Regions from separate parts of the Dongia rigui genome, predicted to be linked through region 1. Evidence: riboswitches for the same ligand, from Rfam matches in the RefSeq annotation. Region 1 holds a riboswitch; the other holds the start of a gene.
What was found. Region 1 has a riboswitch for glycine ahead of SMD31_RS13555 (glutamine synthetase family protein). Riboswitches for the same ligand answer to the same signal wherever they lie in the genome.

Region 1 (6,549 bases):
AATGGCAGACGATATCGGCGCCGAGCGGACTCTGATAGGGGCGCGGCAATTCCTCGCAGAGATTGGGGACCGGCGTCCAGATCGGCTCGGTCTCCGTGAGGAGGCCGAAGCTCGCGGCATAAAGGCCCGCCACATGCTGGGCAATGCCGAGGGCGCCGGTGAGGCCGGTCGAGCGGATGCCAGCGACGGTGATCCAGCGACGATCCGGCTGCGCGGTAATCTGGTAGTCCTTGAATTCGGTCGCCGGGCGCAGGCCCGCATAGACGGCGCTAACATCGACAGTGGCGAGGCCGGGCAGCATCTCGATGCCGCGCGCGACCAGTTGGCGCAGGGCTTCCTGGTCGACCGAGGCGTGAACGCGGTCCTCCTGGTCCTCAGCCGTGGGGCCGACCAGCACGTTGCCAAAGGCCGTGCGGCAGATGACGACGCCCTTGGTGCGCTCGGTTGGGACGGGCAGGATGATGGCCTTCACCAAGCGCGCGGCCGGCTTGTCGAAGACCACGAACTGGCCCTTGCGCGGCGTGATCTTGAACGGTGCCGGGCGGTTGATCGCCTCGATGATGTCGCCTTGATTGCCGGCGGCATTGATGACGAGGTCGGCTGTGACCTCGCCCTCAGATGTTTCCAGATGCCATGTGCCGTTGAAGCTTCCGCCGGTGACGCGGCAGTTGCGCAAGACGATGCCGCCATGGGCCAGGCCCTGATGGACATAAGCGAGCGGTGCCGACCAGGGATCGATGATGTGCTCGCCCGGCACATGGACACCGGCCAGCGCCTTGGGCGAGAGCAGCGGCTCCATGCGGCGCAACTGGTCGCGATCAATCCGCGTCACGTCAGTGACGTTGTTGTCATGTGCCTTGGCGACAATGTCGTCCAGTTTCTGTAGCTGCTCCTCGTTCCAGGCGACGACGATGGCGCCGGATTTCACCAGCGGCAGATTGAGGCGCTCGTGAATGTTCAAATATTCCCGGTAGCCCTGCTGCATGCAGGCGAGTTCCAGCGAGCCGTGCGGTGCATCGAAGCCGGTGTGGAGGAGGGCGCTGTTGGCCTTCGAGGCACCAGAAAGGATATCGGCGCCGGCCTCCAGCAGCACGGGCCGCAAGCCGGCCATGGCGAAACGCCGGAAGATGGCGCAACCCACCACCCCGCCGCCAATGACTACCACTTGGGCATGATTGGTATCGGTCAAATGTCGTCGTCCCCTGATCCGGGCGCGAGTGTGCCATGGACGGAGAATAAAATCACGCGCGCGCCTGCATCTCCCCACAAAAAGTCATCCCCGGGCCCTGTCGGCGCATGCCGACATGCGTCGGCGGGGACCCGGGGATCCACTGGTGCAGTTGAGAGAGTGGATGCCCGGGTCAAGCCCGGGCATGACGAGATGGGGGACGGCTTAGAGCTGCGTGCGGAAGTGGAATGACTTCGGCCGGGTCAGCATCTCGTAGCCGACGCGCGATAATGTGGCGCCGCGGCCGGAATCCTTGACGCCGACCCAGGCCAGCGCCGGGTCGAGATAGTCGCAGCGGTTCATGTAGACCGTGCCGGTCTCGATCTCGTTGCCGATCTGGCGTGCGGCCTTCTCATCCATGGTCCACAGCGCCGCCGTGAGGCCGTATTTGCTGTCGTTCATCAGCTTCACGGCTTCGTCGTCATTCTTCACCTTCATGATGCCGATGACCGGGCCGAAGCTTTCTTCGGACATCACCGACATCGAATGATCGACATTCACCAGCACCTGGGGGGCGACATAGGGCGTGCCTGGCTTGTCGGCGGCGAAGGACTTGGTGTCAATCAGCGCCTTGGCGCCATGCTTCACCGCATCGGCGATCTGGCCGCGCACGAACTCGGCAGCCGAGGTGCGCACCATCGGCCCGAGATTGGTGGCGGTGTCGAGCGGGTTGCCGAGCTTGTAGCCCTTGGTGAGATCGACGAAGCCCTCGACGAATTTGTCGTAGAGGCTTTCATGCACATAGATGCGCTCGATGGCGCAGCAGCACTGGCCGGAATTGAACATGGCGCCGTCGACGAGATTCTCGACGGCATGCTGAAGATTGGCATCGGCGCGGACATAGGCCGGGTCCTTGCCGCCGAGTTCGAGGCCGAGGCCCATGAACTTGCCGACCGCTGCCTGCTGCACGGCATGGCCGCCACTGACCGAGCCGGTGAAGTTGCAATAGGCGACCTCGGGTGCGGCGATGACTTTTGCCGTGTCGTCATGGGTAAGGACGAGAGTCTGGAAGACACCCTTGGGGAGGCCTGCGGCATCGAGCGCCTGCTGGAAATCCTCGGCACAGATCGGCGTTTGGGCCGAGTGCTTCAGGATCACCGCGTTGCCCGCCATCAGCGCCGGGACGACGCCGTTCACGGAGGTGAGATAGGGATAGTTCCAGGGCGCCACGATGAAGACGACGCCGAGCGGCTCGCGATGGAGGACGCGGGTAAAACCCGGCTTGTCGGTGAAGGAGACGTCGGCCAGGGCTTCAGGTGCCAGGTTGATCATGAAACGCGCGCGCTCTTCGAAGCCGCGCATTTCACCAGGGCTCTGCGAGATCGGGCGGCCCATCTGGCGGGTGATGTCGGTCGCGTGCTTGTCCTTGTCCTTCAGGAACTCGTCGACGAAGCGGTTCATGATCTTGGCGCGCTCAGCCAGAGACGTGCGGCGCCATTCCTTCTGCGCCTTGGCGGCAGTGGCCAGGGCCGCTGCGATCTCAGCCGGCGTGTTGTAGGGGCGCTCGACATAGACGGAATTGTCGATCGGCGAGATGGTCTTCTGGGTAGCGGCCATGGATAACCTCCAGGTGTTTTAGAAAAGAAACAGCGCCCGCATCTTCCCCTGAAGACGCGGGCGCTTTGATGACGGATCAGATGATTTCGAAATAGCGGGACAGTTCCCAATCGGTGATGTGCTTCCTGAACTCGCGCTCCTCATGCTCGCGGGTGCCGGCATGATGCTCGACGAAGGCGTCGCCGAAGAGGTCGCGGGCGGCCTTCGACTTGCGGAGGCGCTGCGCTGCTTCCCACAGGGTTTGCGGCAGGTCGAGCTTGGCCGGGTGCTTCATCTCATAGGAATTGCCGACGATGGCGGCCTGCGGCTCGATCTTGTGCTCGATGCCATAGAGGCCGGAACCGATCGCCGCGGCGAGCGCCAGATAGGGGTTACAATCGGCGGCGGCGATGCGGTACTCGACGCGCTGCGATTTTTCCGAACCCGGGATGACGCGGAGCGCACAGGTGCGGTTTTCGATACCCCAGGTGGCGTTGGTCGGCGCCCAGAAGCCGGGGATGAGGCGCGAGTAGGAGTTGACGGTCGGCGAGACCATGCCGAGCACTTCCGGCATCAGGGTCTGCTGACCGCCGATGAACCAGCGCATCTTGTCCGAGATGTTGTGCGGCTTCTTCGGGTCGTGGAAGACCGCCTTGCCATCCTTGCCTTTGAGCGAGATGTGGATGTGGCCCGACTGGCCGGGATAGGAGTTGGACCATTTCGCCATGAAGGTCGCCATCAGGCCGCGGCGCTGGGCCAGCACCTTCATGAAGGTCTTGAAGAGGGCAGCGCGGTCGGCGGCTTCGAGGGCCGAGCAAACGCCGAGCGCTGCCTCGAGGACGCCCGGGCCGGTCTCGGTATGAAGGCCCTCGATCGGCATGCGCATCTTTTCGCACATGTCGAGAATGTCCTGGTAGAGCTCGGACCAGACCGAATTGCGGATGACCGAATAGCCGAACCAGCCCGGCGTCATCGGCGTCAGATTCTTGTAGTTCTTCTCGCGCACGCTTTCGGGCGTTTCGTCGAACATGAAGAATTCGAATTCGAGTGCCGAATAGACGTCGAAGCCCATCTTCGCGGCGCGGTCGAGCACGCGGCGGAGTGTCCCGCGGGCGCAGATCTCTTCCGCCTTGTTGACGAATTCGCAGATGAAGAACAGGCCGTTGTCTTCCATCGGCAGGTCGCGGCAGGTCTCAGGGAGAATGCGCGCCCAGGCGTCGGGATAGGCGGTGTGCCAGCCGGTATAGTTGAGGCCGTCGATCAACTGGTCCTGGTTGTCCCAGCCCAGCACCACGTCGCAGAAACCGAAGCCGCCTTCGAGGGCGGAGAAGAACTTCGCCTTCGACATGTACTTGCCGCGCAGGATGGCATCACCATCGAACACGCCGACCTTGATATGCGTCAGGCCACGCTCTTCGACGATCTTCTTGGCCTGCGCGACGGTTTTAACCTGTTCCGGTTTCAACGGCATTTTTGTGAACCCCCTGTTCGAGATGATTTATAGAATTTAGGCCGCGCGGAAAGCGGCGGCAATGCGTGCGAAAGGTGTTTTAAAGCGGCTCCCCGACGTCGGGTTGGCTAGCGGCCGGCGGATGGTCCCTGCCGGTCAGCCCCCCTCTGTCCTTGAGACCTGAGAGATTCACTGGTCGAGCACCAGTTTACTCCGTCGGTGAGGCGACGACGTCCGGCGCCTGCTTTCCAGAGATGACGGGTCCGACCCTGGTCCTTTTGCCTGAGAGTTTCCGGGGGCGGTTGCTCCTTCGGCGCCGGCATTCTTGACGAATACCAGTCTCTCCCGAGGTCGGGAATTATGCGCGCGGAGTGTGTGATTGCCCCGTTGAAACGTCAAGCTGAAAAACGAAAAAGGGAGGCAGTTTGCACTGCCTCCCCAGATCGCTTGTTGAAGTGCTGTGGAGATTAGCTAGCGCCACCGATCGCCGCTTCTTCCTTGGCGATTTCCGCCTGACGCGCTTTGACGTCGGCTTCCGTGAGCGGCGGACCGGGGAACCGGCTCTTTTCGAAGGCGAACCAGACCACAATCAACAACACGATGACTGCGGCGAGGAACTGGCCAACCAGCTGATACGGTTCCTGGAAGCCGACAAAGGCGAGTACGGCGGCGCCGATGATGGCGACGACAGCAATCGGCTTCGACCAGATGCCGAGGTTGAACGGACCCTTCTTGGTCCAGCTCTTGCCTTCAGCCAGGAGGCCAGCGGCAATCGGCATCATGTAGGAGACATAGAGGAACACTGCGCAACCCGACGCCAGAATGATGTAGGCGTTGGCATCGGCGCCGGCAACGTAACCCAGAATGATGCAGAGGATTGCACCAACCCAGATGGCCGGACCAGGTGTGCGGTGGGTCGGGCTGACCTGACGCAGGAACTTCGACGCGCCCGGAATGCCGCCGTCACGCGCGAACGCGTAGATCATGCGCGAGAGCGAGGTCATGCCTGCCAGGGCGCAAAGATAGTTCGACAGCACGATGCCGACACCCAGAGCGCTCTTGAGGCCCGCGGGAACCGTGGTCGATTCCAGGGTCCAGTAGAACACCGACCAGCCCTGCTTGGCGCCTTCGGTGACATCCGGCATGGCGAGCAGGATGGCAACCACCAGCACCCAGCCGAACACAGCAGACCAGAACACGGAGGTCAGCATACCGCGCGGAACGGCACGCTGCGCATCACGGGTTTCTTCGGCAGTATGAGCCGACGCGTCGAAACCAGTGATGGTGTAGCAGACATGCAGCAGGCCCAGCACAAAGGCAAAGAACAGGCTGCCCGTGGCCGGCCATGTACCAGCGCCGGGATCACCGGTGTTGTTGGTAAAGGTCACGATGCGCGAGAAATCGAGCGGCACGGATGAGCCGAAGAGGAAGCTCCCGATCAGGATCACCGTAACGCCGAGGATGAGATAGCCCGAAAAATCGGTCAGGATCGTGGTGACCTTGATGCCGAAATAATTGAGCACGGCCTGGCTGAGCGTAATCAGCACGACCGCGATCAGCAGATGTGTCCCCGTGAAGCTCGCGCCATCGGCACCGAAGATGCCGACGAAGATGAGATCGCGGGCCAGAAGATAGACGCCGTAATTGACGGAAGAGACAACGAAGAGGAGACCAATCAGATTGATCCAGGCTGTCGCCCAGCCCCAGCCGCGGCCGCCAAGGATCGAACCCCAGTGGTAGAGGCCGCCCGCCGTCGGATAAGCCGAGGCGATCTGGCCCATCGCCGCAGCGACGACCAACGCAAAGAAAGAACCGACCAGCCAGCCGATGCCGATCGAGCCGCCGCCGGCCGCGCCGAAAGCGACCGTGTAGGCGCCGATACCGCCGGCGAGGATGCAGATGATGGAGAACGAGATCGCGAAGTTCTGGAACCCGCCCATGCGGCGGGACAGCTCCTGGGAATATCCCATGGAGTGGAGGACTTTTACGTCCTCGTCATGATGACTAGGCACAGACATTGATAACCCCCTCAGTTTGCGGTCCGACGCAGCGGCATTTCCCCTGCCGTTGGCTCTGCATGGACCAGACCCCCTCCGGATGGGTGGGGCCGTGTTTTCCGACTCAATGGTCGATTTCCCGCCAATCGGATGGTGCGAAGTATGCGCCGCATGATGAAAATGTAAAGATGGCGTTAACTTTTGCTGCCGATTCAATACGATGGGATACGCGTTTTGCATCCGCGAATTGACCGGCTGCGCAAGTTGCTGGGGTGTCGGCCTTTTGTCCTACTAATGCTGCGATTGGCGCGTAAGACGGTCTTGGCGCGAATGAAAAC
Region 2 (6,549 bases), on a different contig from region 1:
CAACCTCACCGATGTCATAGGCTTTGACGAAGGCTGCAAGCTCCCCATCCGGCACTTCGGTATAAACAGCCATGGTGATGTTCCGGATTGGTTAGGCGGTGAGAGCGCGGGGCAGCTTGAAATGCGTCGTCTCGGTCGTGACCGAAACCTCGTCGGTGTCGATGTCATAGCGGTCGCGCAGGGCACCGATCACTTCCTGCACCAGAATCTCCGGCGCCGAGGCGCCTGCCGTGATGCCGACCGTCTTGACGCCATCGAACCAGGACCAGTCGATCTCGGCGGCCTTCTGCACCAGATGGGCCTCCGGGCAGCCGGCGACACGCGCCACCTCGACCAGACGGCGGGAATTCGACGAGTTCGGCGCACCGATCACCAGCATCAAATCGCATTTCTCGGCGATGGCTTTGACGGCCTGCTGGCGGTTGGTGGTGGCGTAGCAGATGTCTTCCTTGCGCGGTCCGTGGATGTCCGGGAAACGGCGCTTCAGCACGGCGATGATGCCGATCGTATCGTCGATCGACAGCGTGGTCTGCGTGATGAAGGCAAGATTACGCGGGTCCTTCACCTCGATCTTTTCAGCGTCTTCGGCTGTCTCGACCAGCGACACCGCGCCCTCGGGCAATTGGCCGATGGTACCGATCACTTCCGGATGGCCGGCATGGCCGATGAGGATGATGTGCTGGCCGGTGGCATAATGCCCTTCCGCCTCGCGGTGCACCTTGGAGACCAGCGGGCAAGTGGCATCGAGATACATGAGCTCGCGCCGCTCGGCATCTTCCGGCACGGATTTCGGGACGCCATGGGCCGAGAACACGACCGGGAACTTGCCCGGAATTTCGTCCAGCTCCTCGACGAAGACGGCGCCCTTCTTTTCCAGCGCCTCGACCACATGACGATTGTGGACGATTTCGTGGCGCACATAGACCGGGGCGCCATAGCGCTCCAAAGCCCGCTCGACGATCTGGATGGCACGGTCCACGCCCGCACAGAAGCCACGGGGGGCGGCCAGATAGACGGTCAGCTTGCTTTTGCTCATCGACAGGCCCAGTAGCGGGTGGGTTTGGCTGGTGAATGTGCCTGGAATATAGGGTTTTCGGTTTGCCGTGCAATGCCAAAGGGCGGAATGAAGCCATCGAATTCCCGCACGCCACAGCCGGGTCGCCGTCTTGTCGAAGGCCGGCCGCTCATTTAAAGTCGTCCAACAGGGTTAATTTGGTCGAGATATGGCGCGCCGTCACGGAGCGACCGGTTTGGACCGCTTGAGGGGAAATGGCCAAGATGACGGATCCGCAGATCGCGCAGAAAGCGCCGTTCAAGATCGATGTCGAAGCTGGCAAATCCTATTTCTGGTGCGCCTGTGGGCGCAGCCAAAAGCAGCCTTTTTGCGACGGCTCGCATAAAGGCACCGGCCTCAGCCCCATCAAATTCGACGCCACTGCAGCCAAGGCCGTGTTTTTCTGCGGCTGCAAGCATTCCCAGAAAGCACCGCTTTGCGACGGCACGCACGCGAATCTCTGAACAGCGGCACCGGTCGCACGGAAAGGATGACGATGAACTCGATGAGCACATTGGGGCGCAATCTTCTTGGCCTCATGGGCGCCGGCTTGTTGCTGAGCGCCTGTGTGGACCCGATTGCACAACAATCGCGCCCCTGCCCGATGGTCAAGGTGATCCAGGACGCGGCCTATCTCACCCGCTTTGCCGGCGAGGCCGAGGATCTCGCTGAGACGTCGTTCGAGGCGCGCATCGGGCGATCGAAGTCCTTTTGCACTTATGTGATCAACACGGACACCGGCGAGACGACGATCCGCAGCGAACTCAGCATCGAATTCGCAGCCTCGCGCGGGCCTAAGAATCCGGACAGTGCCGCCAAGTTCAACTACTGGGTTCGCGTGGTGGGGCCTGGCAACAGCCAGCTTTCCAGTCAGACTTTGGATGTCGAAATCCCATTCACCGCGGCCAAGGTGCAGGCGACGGCGCAGGACCAGGTCAATATCCTGACCCCCCTCAAGAAGGGTGAGACCGGCGATTTTTATCGCATCTATATCGGCCTCGCGGTCAACGAGAAAGAGCTCGACTACAACCGGCGCAATCCCCAGTTCTGACGCTCCAGGCCCGGCCGCGTAGCGACTCGGTATGCCGCATCTGCACATAAAAATGCCGCTTGACGGATAGTCGCGCACAGGCCCATGTTGCGCGCGGCAAAACCCGTCGTCGGGAGAGACCTCGCCCCAGCCAGAGTGACTGGGGTCAGGCGCCGAAGGAGCAACCGCCCCCGGAAACTCTCAGGCAAAAGGACCGACACGGGGAAAAACTCTGGAAAGCGGATGGCCCCACACCTGGGCTTCATCCCACCGAAGGAGTAAACCGCCAGCCTTGATCGGCGCGCCTCGTCGCGCGCCAGGGCCGACGGCCAATCTCTCAGGTCCCGAAGACAGAGGGGGGTCGCGCGGGTAACGGAAACGTTGCCCGGTCGCGGTCGCCATTCGTCGGAGGGTTCATCTCTTGAGTTCCGGTTCCGGGGTCGACGCACCCCTTCTCGTCACTGCCCTGCATGATCTTCACATCGCCTTGGGCGCCAAAATGGTGCCCTTTGCCGGATACGACATGCCCGTGCAGTACCCGGCCGGGATCCTGGCCGAGCATCTCCACACCCGCGCTGGCGCAGGCCTGTTCGACGTTTCGCATATGGGCCAGATCCGCATCCGTGCCGAGAGTTTTGCGGCAGCGGCCGCAGCGGTCGAGCGCCTGTGTCCAGCGGACTTCCAGGCCCTGAAGCCCGGCCAGCAGCGCTACAGCTTCTTCACCGATAACAGCGGCGGCATCCTCGACGACCTCATGGTCACGCGCCTGGGCGCCGGCGACGACCGCGATCACTTGTTCATGGTCGTGAATGCCGGCTGCAAGGATTCCGACATCGCGCATCTCAAGGCCAATCTCGGCGCGCGCTGCGAGATTGAGGTGCTTGCCGACCGCTCCCTCGTCGCGCTGCAAGGACCGCTGGCGGCGGCCGTCTTCGCGCGGCTTGCACCGGACAGCGCCAAGCTGAAATTCATGAACGGTGCGGCGCTGAAGGCTGCAGGATTTGACGTCATCGCCACGCGCTCCGGCTATACCGGCGAAGATGGTTTCGAGATCTCGGTCGCCAATGCCGATATCGCGGCCTTTGCCAAGAAACTGCTGGATGAGCCGGAAGTAAATCCGATCGGTCTTGGTGCGCGCGATTCGCTGCGGCTTGAAGCCGGGCTCTGCCTTTACGGCAACGACATCACGGAAAAAACCAACCCAGTCGAGGCCGGCCTTGTCTGGGCGATGCAGAAGCGCCGCCGCGAGGAAGGCGGCTTCCCCGGCGCCGGCATCATCCAGCGCCAGCTCGCCGAAGGCCCGTCGCGCTTGCGTGTCGGCATCCTGCCGGAAGGGAAAGCCCCGGCCCGCGCCCATACCGAGATCACCGATGCGGGCGGCCGCGTCATTGGCGAGATCACCTCGGGCGGCTTCGGTCCGTCGCTGGGGGCGCCGCTTGCCATGGGCTATGTCGAAAAGGCCCATGCCACGATCGGCACGAGCGTCAATCTGATGGTCCGCGGCAAGGCATTGCCGGCGAAAATCGCCGCCATGCCTTTCGTCGCCCATCGTTATCAGCGCTGACCCGTCGTGGTCAGCTTCACCGGAGAGAGGCGCGACGATCCGTCGAAGCGCCGCAACAAAAACGAGGAGAGTTTCATGAGCGGCATTCGCTTTTCGAAGGATCATGAATGGGTGAAGGTCGACGGTGATGTCGCCACCATCGGCATCAGCCCCTATGCCCAGGAACAGCTGGGTGATGTCGTTTTCGTCGACCTGCCGGCCATCGGCAAGAAGGTCGAGAAGGGCAAGGAACTGGCCGTGGTCGAATCCGTGAAGGCGGCCAGCGAAGTCTACGCCCCGGTTTCCGGCGAAGTGGTCGAAGTGAACGATGCATTGGGCGATGCACCCGGCACCGTCAATGAAGACGCGCTCGGCAAAGGCTGGTTCGCCAAGGTGAAGATGTCGAACAAGGCCGAGCTCGACGGCTTGATGGACGACGCCGCCTACAAGACCTTCTGTGCCAATTCACATTAACTGGGGACTGCACTGACATGCGCTATTTGCCGATGACCGAGGTCGATCGCCAGGCGATGCTGGCGAAGATCGGCGTTCCCTCGGTCGAAAGTCTTTATGCCGACGTGCCGAATGGCGCGCTGCAGAAGGCGCCCATCGCCGGCCTCTCCAACCACATGGCGGAAATGGAGGTCGAACGCTTCATCGGCGCCATGGCCAGGAAGAATGTCGGCACCAATGATGTACCGAGCTTCCTCGGCGCCGGCGCCTATCGCCATCATGTCCCAGCCTCGGTCGACCATCTGATCCAGCGCGGGGAATTTCTCACCTCCTATACGCCCTACCAGCCGGAAGTGGCTCAAGGGACGCTGCAATACCTGTTCGAGTTCCAGACGCAGGTAGCCCTCCTTACCGGCATGGATGTCGCCAACGCCTCGATGTATGACGGCGCCACCTCGACCACCGAGGCCGTCGCCATGGCGAACCGCGTCACACGCCGGAAAAAGGCGATCCTCTCCGGCGGGCTGCACCCGCATTACCGCGAAGTCGTCGAAACCCATGGCCGCCACACCGGCTTCGAGACCGTCTCGGCGCCGCTCGATGCAACGGGCAAGGAAGACCTCGGGCAACTGCTCGGCCCAGACGTCTCCTGCGTCGTCGTGCAGAATCCAAGCTTCTTCGGCCATGTCCACGACCTCAAGGCCCTCGCCGATGCCGTCCATGCGGCTGGCGCGCTCCTCATCGTCGTGGTGACCGAAATTGTCTCGCTGGGCCTCATCACCCCGCCCGGCGAAATGGGCGCCGATATCGTGACCGCGGAAGGCCAGTCGATCGGCAATCCGCTGGGCTTCGGTGGTCCCTATGTCGGCCTCTTCGCGGCACGTGAAAAATTCCTGCGCCAGATGCCGGGCCGCCTTGCCGGTCAGACCGTCGATGTCGACGGGCGACGCGGTTGGGTGCTGACGCTCTCCACCCGCGAACAGCATATCCGGCGCGAGAAGGCCACCAGCAATATCTGCACCAATTCCGGCCTTTGCGCCTTGGCCTTCACCATTCACATGTCGCTGCTCGGTGAAACGGGGCTCAACCATCTGGCGCGCCTCAACCACGCCTATGCCAGTGTGCTGGCCGACCGCCTTGCCGCCATTCCCGGCGTGAAGCTCATCAATGATAGCTTCTTCAACGAGTTCACATTGCAATTGCCCAAGCCGGCGATCTCCGTTGTCGAGGCCTTGGCGCAGCGCCGCATCCTCGGCGGCGTCCCGGTGGCGCGCCTCGTCAACGACAAGGCGGCGGAGAATCTGCTGCTCGTCGCCGCAACCGAGCTCACCACCGAGGCCGAAATGGATGCCCTCGAGGCCGGCCTGAAAGAGGTCCTGAAATGACCACACCCAATCCCCTCACCAACACCATCTCCGGCAATCGCGGTCTGCAGATCGAAGAGCCGTTGATCTTCGAGATGGACGCCCCGGGTCGTTCCGGCGTCGATCTGCCGGCGATCCCCACGCATAAGGAACGCTTAGGGGGAATGAAGCGCAAAGGCGAGGTCGGCCTGCCGGGCTTGGGCGAAAGCCAGGTCGTGCGCCACTACACCAAGCTCAGCCAGAAGAACTATGCGATCGACATGTCGGTCTATCCGCTGGGCTCGTGCACGATGAAGCACAACCCGCGCCTTAATGAGAAGATCGCGCGACTTCCCGGTATTGCCGATCTCCACCCGATGCAGCCGGTCTCCACCGTGCAGGGCGCCTTGGAGATCATCGATACGCTGGCGCATTGGCTGAAAACGCTGACCGGGATGCCGGCCGTCGCCATGTCGCCCGCGGCCGGCGCTCATGGCGAACTCTGCGGTATGCTGACCATCCGCGCCGCGCATCTGGCGAAGGGTGATGCCAGAAAGCGCATCCTGGTACCGGAATCGGCCCATGGGACCAACCCCGCGACGGCAGCATCGATCGGCTATGACGTCGATCCGGTGCCGGCCGATGACCGTGGCCGCGTCGATCTTGCGGCCTTCAAGGCCAAGCTGGGTCCCGATGTCGCCGGCACCATGATCACCAACCCCAACACCTGCGGCCTGTTCGAGAACGACATCATCGACATCGCCGATGCGATCCACGGGGCCGGTGGCTACTTCTATTGCGACGGCGCCAATTTCAACGCCATCGTCGGCCGCGTGCGACCGGGTGATCTCGGCGTCGATGCGATGCATATCAATCTGCACAAGACCTTCTCGACGCCCCATGGCGGCGGCGGTCCGGGTGCGGGGCCCGTCGTCCTCTCGGAAGCCCTCGCCCCTTACGCGCCGATCCCATACGTGACGCATGGCAAGAACGGCTTCGACCTCGTGGAGCATGACGCCAGCGGTACGTCTTTCGGGCGCCTGAAAGGCTTCCACGGCCAGATGGGCATGTTCACCCGCGCCCTCTCCTACATCCTCAGCCATGGCGCCGATGGCTTGCGCCAGGT

Region 2: it holds a riboswitch for glycine, as region 1 does, so the genes downstream of both, gcvT (glycine cleavage system aminomethyltransferase GcvT) here and SMD31_RS13555 (glutamine synthetase family protein) in region 1, are expected to answer to the same signal.

Annotation. Positions count from the first base shown of each region.
Region 1 covers NZ_JAXCLX010000002.1:437,398-443,946, forward strand. The annotation lists gene SMD31_RS13545 (NAD(P)/FAD-dependent oxidoreductase) at 1-1,189, opposite strand, end outside; gene SMD31_RS13550 (aldehyde dehydrogenase family protein) at 1,394-2,785, opposite strand; gene SMD31_RS13555 (glutamine synthetase family protein) at 2,862-4,235, opposite strand; glycine riboswitch at 4,475-4,572, opposite strand; gene SMD31_RS13560 (amino acid permease) at 4,682-6,184, opposite strand.
Region 2 covers NZ_JAXCLX010000001.1:1,258,170-1,264,718, forward strand. The annotation lists gene SMD31_RS05670 (homoserine kinase) at 1-73, opposite strand, end outside; gene ispH (4-hydroxy-3-methylbut-2-enyl diphosphate reductase) at 92-1,036, opposite strand; gene SMD31_RS05680 (CDGSH iron-sulfur domain-containing protein) at 1,270-1,518, shown strand; gene SMD31_RS05685 (hypothetical protein) at 1,551-2,105, shown strand; glycine riboswitch at 2,205-2,311, shown strand; glycine riboswitch at 2,315-2,440, shown strand; gene gcvT (glycine cleavage system aminomethyltransferase GcvT) at 2,506-3,648, shown strand; gene gcvH (glycine cleavage system protein GcvH) at 3,724-4,101, shown strand; gene gcvPA (aminomethyl-transferring glycine dehydrogenase subunit GcvPA) at 4,119-5,465, shown strand; gene gcvPB (aminomethyl-transferring glycine dehydrogenase subunit GcvPB) at 5,462-6,549, shown strand, end outside.